DNA from 2 places in the Lysinibacillus sp. NPDC047702 genome. Region 1 is predicted to be linked to the other one. Evidence: riboswitches for the same ligand, from Rfam matches in the RefSeq annotation. Region 1 holds a riboswitch; the other holds the start of a gene.
The links. Region 1 has a riboswitch for cobalamin ahead of metE (5-methyltetrahydropteroyltriglutamate--homocysteine S-methyltransferase). Riboswitches for the same ligand answer to the same signal wherever they lie in the genome.
Positions count from the first base shown of each region.

Region 1 (3,504 bases):
GGCGATTCATATGGTCAGAGGATTACGAAGTATTCTCCATGGATTCACCTCCATCGAACAGTTAGGGGGATTCGGGATGCCTCTTGATATTAATGAAAGCTTTTCAATCTTACTAAATACCTTTATTGAGGGCATTCATGCAGTTACGCTTAATGAAAGCCAATAAATGACCTAAAAGAAAAAACATGACCTCTCTAGGAAGTCATGTTTTTGATTACAATGCAGATTGTTGCACCTGTTGACGAAGGTTTTTTGCCGCTGCAACCATATGAGCTAATGCTGCTACCGTTTCTGGTTCCTTTCTTGTTTTTAAACCACAGTCAGGATTCACCCAAAATTGATTGTGCTTTAATACTTGTAGGCTATCCTGCATAATGTTTAACATTTCCTCCTCACTTGGTACACGAGGACTATGAATATCATATACACCTAAACCAATGCCTTTTTCATACGGATTGACTTTTAGTGAAGAAATCAGCTCACCGTGGCTACGTGATGTTTCAATTGAAATAACATCCGCGTCCAATGCACTAATTGGTTCGATAAAATCATTAAATTCACAGTAGCACATATGAGTATGAATTTGCGTTTCATTCCTCACACTAGATGTGGCAAGTTTAAAGGCATTTACTGTCCATTCCAAATACGCTCCCCAATTTTCTTTACGAAGCGGCAGTCCCTCTCGTAAGGCCGGCTCGTCAACCTGAATAATGGAAATTCCTGCAGCTTCTAATGCCTCTACTTCCTGTCGAAGGGCCATGGCAATCTGATAGGTTACATCTTTTCTTGAAATATCATCACGCACAAAGGACCAGTTTAAAATTGTTACAGGACCTGTAAGCATTCCTTTAACATAGCGCTTTGTTAAATTCTGTGCATAGGCTGTTTCTGTCACAGTCATTGGTAGTTCCCATGCTACGTCGCCATAAATAATAGGTGGCTTCACACAACGAGAACCGTACGAAACAACCCAAGCCTTTTCTGTAAAAGCAAAGCCCGTTAGTTTTTCGCCAAAATATTCGACCATATCTGTTCGCTCAAATTCACCATGCACAAGAACATCTATATCTAATTCCTCTTGAATAGCAATCCAGCGCTTTGTTTCCTTTTCAACAAATGTATTATACTCATCATTTGTAAGCTGCTTCTTACGCCACGCCTGACGTGTACGTTTAACTTCATCAGATTGTGGAAAGCTTCCAATAGTCGTCGTTGGAAATAGTGGTAATTGTAATGCTTGCTGTTGAATTGTTTGTCTTGTTTTAAAATTACTGTGGCGTTCAAAGTCTTGTGTCGATACCTCTTGAATTGCCTGTTGAATCGCTTTATTTTGACGAATTTGATGGTTTTTTAATGCCTCAATAGCCTTCATGCTGTCTGATAGCTTATGATTTGCTGCACCATTTGTGTCTTGAATATAACTAGTCACTTCAACCAATTCCACTATTTTTTCATCTGCAAAGGCAAGTGCATTGTGAAGGACAGGATCAAGCTTGGTTTCTAGAGCAGTAGTGATCGGCACATGCTGTAAGTTACAGGAAGTCTGAATCCAAATGTCTTTTGATTTACTTAATTGTTCAATTGCTTTTATAGTGGCACCCACTTCTGCTAGATTTGCACGCCAAATATCTCGACCGTTAATAATACCAATGGCTAATGCTTTATCCTGCGGGAAACCGTATTGACGAAGTGCCTCCATATTTTTGTGATAGCCATGCACAAAGTCTAAGCCAATCCCTTGTACAGGAAGAGTCACCAATGATTCATATGCTGACAAGGATTCAAAATATGTTTGTAGCATAATTTTCGCTTCCGGTACTGATGCAGCTAGCTGTGTATATATTTCTTGGACAAGCTTGATCTCTGCGTCATCTAAAGTTGTTACAAGTGCTGGCTCTTCTATTTGAATCCAATTAGCTCCAGCAACCACTAACTCCTTTAACACCTGCGTATAAAGTGGTATTAAGTCTAAAATGAAGGCTACCTGAGAAAGTTTGTCATAGCCTTTTGTCAGCTTACAAAATGTATAAGGACCAATTAATGTCGGCTTTGCTGTTATACCAAACGCTTCCTTCGCCTCTAAAAAATCAGCAACTATTTTATTCTCTGTTAATTGTAAAGGTTGTCCCTCATATTCTGGCACAATGTAGTGATAGTTCGTATTAAACCATTTTGTCATTTCACTAGCCACTGCCTGTTTATTGCCACGAGCTATGCCGTAGTATGTTTGTAAATCGACCTTTCCGCCTTGCCATTGAAAGCGTTTGGGAACCAATCCGAACATGATAGCAGTATCCAGCATTCTGTCATACAATGTGAAATCTCCGACTGTTATAACATCTAGCCCCAGTTGAAGTTGCTTTTCAATACGTGCTAATCGTATATCCTTCAGCTGCTGCAGAAACGCTTCCTCTGTCAATTCCTTTTTCCAAAATAATTCTAATGCCTTTTTCCATTCTCGATCCTCTCCAATATATGGATAGCCAATTGCTGTACTTGTATAAGTCATGTTACTCTCTCCTTAATTCGTAAAATAAAAAAAGCCATTTCCCGTTATTGGAAAATGGCTGACATTGTTTATCAAACATACAGACATACAGAAATAATACGATTTATTTTAAAATCGTAGGATTCATTGTCGCACAGTGCCGATTGGTCACATTTCACCGCCTATTTCCACGTAGGTATTTGGTGTGTACTAGACATTGGCAGGTCTCCTGGCTTCTCATCAACACGCCTCACAACCTTCCCAGTTTCCCAGTGGTATTTATGATTTGCTCCGAATTACAGTTGCGGGACAGCGTCGGATTTGCACCGACTTCCCTTTTAAACCAAATTCTCATTTGGCACCAACTCTTACACAGTATTCAATTATGCTCTTACTATAACATATATTTTTCTGAAAAGTAGCATTATTTTCAGATTTTTTTGATTCTATCCTCTAATGTTGTAGTTCTATCCGTCATCTTGGCTGATCTATCCTTCACATTTAAGGTTCTATCCACTTGTCAATCCATATATTTTTTGGTATTATTCGGTAATCTCGTAGAAATCATTCCACAATCATAACGCTAGTTTGCAATTGGCTGTTCTCTATATGGTACTGTCAATCGATTCTAAATTAAAACAATTACATCCTATTGAAACATTTGTAATGAAACTGTAAATTCCGGCGATGAAGCCTTTTATATCAAGCAATTAGGTCAATTTCCAGCAACTCGTGGTAACATTTACCTCGAAGAAGCCTTACTTTTTCATGCTACGATTAATTCCAATGGCGAGCCAAAATAGGATTAATCCTAGCATTGACTTTAGGAGGTAACTAACAACATGAACAAACGTAAACGATTTTTAAGCACAACATTAGCATTGTCAATAGGTTTTACCACATTAGGAATGGTACAGCCAGCTATTCAGCCAATAGAGGTAGAAGCTGCAACTATTAATAATTTCAACAATCAACAGGCTGTTGCCGCAAAGGCAGAGCAACTAATTCAAACTGGT
Region 1 covers NZ_JBNNMG010000033.1:48,195-51,698, reverse strand. Annotated here, with positions in the region: gene ACQKIM_RS16075 (WHG domain-containing protein) at 1-166, shown strand, start outside; gene metE (5-methyltetrahydropteroyltriglutamate--homocysteine S-methyltransferase) at 215-2,509, opposite strand; cobalamin riboswitch at 2,691-2,869, opposite strand; gene ACQKIM_RS16065 (NlpC/P60 family protein) at 3,331-3,504, shown strand, end outside.

Region 2 (3,504 bases), on a different contig from region 1:
AGTCCAATTGTCAGTTACATAAAGCGTCATAGAAATGCCTTGGTCAACATGTTTTTGAGAGGCTGCATATAAATCGATTAAGTCATATGGATCAATATCGTATGCTTCTACATATAAATGACTGTTTTCATTTGTTAAATGTGGCATTGGATAAATTGTTCGGCTATCCGCATAATCACGTACCTCTACACGCTCTGTACAAGGAGCAATAGAAGCGGTACAGCTACGGATGTAAGAAATACTTCCAGTAGGTGCAATCGCCAAACGATATGAATGAAATAATCCATTTTGCATTACATCCTGCTTTAAATTTTCCCACATTTTTGCCGTAATGATCGGAATATTTCCAAGCGCTTTTAGCACAACAGGTGACAGCTCTTCCTCTGTTTTATTTACATATTGATTAAAATAGTTGCCTGAAGCGTAATCACTTTCCTCAAATCGGTGGAAGGTTTCGCCTCTTTCTTTCGCCATCTCCATTGAAGATTTGAGTGAATAATAATTCATCGCCTCCATAAAGCGATCCATAAAATCAATAGATTCCTTTGAGCCATACATGATTCCCTCAGTAACAAGATGACCATGGAGATTCATACAACCAAGCCCTACTGAATGCATTAATTTATTTGCTTTTGCAACAGATGGTACATTCTTGATGTGCGTCATTTGCGACACATTTGTTAGTAAATGCATAGCTGTATCAACTAATGTTTCGAAATCATTTACTTTGCTTGCTGCATGGATATCAATTGACCCTAAGTTACAAGATACATCTAGCCCATATTCATTCGGCACATCTTGGTCAGTAATAATACTTGTTTCTTGAACTTGCAAGATTTCTGTACATAAATTTGACATTTTCACACGACCAATATTTTTAAGCGGATGCACGTTATTGACATTATCATCAAAAATTTCAAATGGATAGCCTGATTCAAATTGTGCTTTTTTTACCTCTGTATAAAGTTTACGTGCATTCAAGCGCTTAATTTTACGAATATTCGGATTATCCAGTAACTCATAATACATTTCTGTAATTGAAATCTCAGACATACGTTTACCATATTCTTTAAAAATATCATATGGACTAAACAATACAATATCTTTATCACGTTTCATCAGTTCAAAGAAAATACTTGGTAAAATAATTCCTGTTGATAAAGTTGCTAGGCGAATTTTATCATCAGCATTTGGTTTTTTGGATGAAATAAAATTTTCTATGTCAGCATGAAAAATATTTAAATAGACAACGCCCGAGCCATTTCGTTGTCCTAGTTGATTGGAATAGCTGAAAGAGTTTTCTAGCAATTTCGCTACTGGGATTACACCACTTGCACGATTTAGAATCTCTTTAATTGGATCACCCAAAGGACGTAAATCTGTTAAATTTACTCCAACCCCACCGCCAAGGCGTGATAGCTCCAAGCAATAACCAATATTTTCAGCAATACTATTCATTGAGTCATCCATTGATAATTTAAAGCAGCTTACTAGTTCTCCACGTGCTTTTTTTCCACTATTTAAAGCTGTTGGTGTTGCAGGCTGATACGCTTCCATCATCGCTTCAACAGAACGTTCTGCTAAGATCATGTCACCTTGTGCTAAATACAAAGCAATAATAACAATACGGTCCTCATATTTTTCTAAAATTTCTTCCCCGTCACGGCTCTTCATAGCATAACTATCATAAAATTTACTCGCACTCATAAAGGATGGGAAACGGAAATGATAATCATATGCCTTTTTGTACAGCTTTTTAATAAATTCCATTTCATACATATCGATAAATGCTTTTTCATAATAACCCTCATCGACTAAATAACGGATTTTTTCCTCAATATCAATAAAGTAACGTAGACGCACGTTTACATATTCTAAAAAGTAGCGGCGTGTTGCTTCTCGATCCTTTTCTAACTCTAATTGACCTGTTGTACTATAACGATTCAGTACATCATTATTAAGCTTTAAATATGTTTTCATGCGATTACCCTCATTTCATAAAACGTTTGTATTGCTTCATAATCATTTTGATTTCCTCGTAAATCTAATTTACGTACTAGAGGCACATGATACTTTGCTGCAATTTTCTCACCAGCAGCGCCAAAAATCGTATGGCCGAAGTTACTGTTGCCACTTACAACTACACCCTTGCAGTAATTCCCGTTTTGTTCTAAAAAACGAGCCACTTTAGTAGGGATATCACCTAATCCGTCAGTGTATGTTATTAAAAGGTATGGCTCACCCAACAGTAATTCCTCAGAAAGTTCCATTGATTTCCCCCTTAATTTAGAGACAACATTTCGGACATTTCCTGTACGACTAGCATAGACGATCATAGTGTAATCAGCTCGATTTGAGAAACAATTTCCTTAACATCCCCTATAAATGTCTCATTATATTCAAGAACTGGCACACTTAAAAACCCTGCATCCATAATAGTTTGCTTTGCTTTTTCATCATGATCTATATTCACAATTTCTGCTTCAATTCCTACTCGTTGTAATTCAGATTTTACCCAAAGACATTTCGGGCAAATTGTTTTCGTATAAAGTTTCAAATAAATCCCTCTTTTCATAATATAAAAAGGCTTTCCCTTCAAGAGAGATAGCCTAAAATGGAAACGTTAAAAATACATAAAAATAGCTACGTCCCCATTTCTTAATCCCCGAAGAAATGATTGTTGTGTTTTATATAGGCAGGTCTCCTGGCTTTGCTTCACTCTCTGATTTCCTTCCCATGCGAAAGCACAGTGGCTTAAATCATCGTCAGCTTTACAGTTGCGGGGACAGCGTCGGTATTGTACCGAACTTCCCTATTAAACTACATATAGTAGTACCCGAATAAAACAAACACAATATATTGTTTTTCCAATAGAACTAAGTGTACCATCCTTCAAAATAAAAGTAAATCTAGATTAGAGACTTCTTAATAGTAAGATTATTCGATATTTTCCGCCAAATGATGTTAAGCAAGTTGATAGCTAGGCAGCTTAACGCTATAGAACAATAGTCCATCTATTATTTCAACAATAATAGACAACTGATAAAGAAATATGTAACACTATGTATTTCCTTAATCAACTAATGTTAAAGATTAAAGTCCGTTTCTTGCCTTTCTTATGCAAGAAATAATTATGTAAATACCTTTTTGGAATATAACATCAAAAATATAGAGGCATAAGCTACTACTAATAATCTTTACATAAAAACAGCCCTTATTCCGAAGAAGAATAATAGACTGTTTTAATTTTGATTTTTAATAAATCCTAACAAATTATTCTATACCGAATAAATAGAGACAAATCCTTATAACTGAGGATAATAATTTATATAATCTAATTGCTGTTATAAGATTATACTCTCTTTCACAGTCTATTAAACTATCATAGACTTCTTTCACTTTACCATTTTTCGAACTATAAAAGAAACTATTTTTAAATAATCATTTTCCCATTTGTAACATATTATATCCCTTAAGAGGAATATTCCCAATCAAGATTTCCGA
Region 2 covers NZ_JBNNMG010000035.1:15,601-19,104, reverse strand. Annotated here, with positions in the region: gene nrdE (class 1b ribonucleoside-diphosphate reductase subunit alpha) at 1-1,980, opposite strand, end outside; gene nrdI (class Ib ribonucleoside-diphosphate reductase assembly flavoprotein NrdI) at 1,977-2,336, opposite strand; gene ACQKIM_RS16445 (glutaredoxin family protein) at 2,333-2,557, opposite strand; cobalamin riboswitch at 2,678-2,855, opposite strand.
Region 2: it holds a riboswitch for cobalamin, as region 1 does, so the genes downstream of both, ACQKIM_RS16445 (glutaredoxin family protein) here and metE (5-methyltetrahydropteroyltriglutamate--homocysteine S-methyltransferase) in region 1, are expected to answer to the same signal.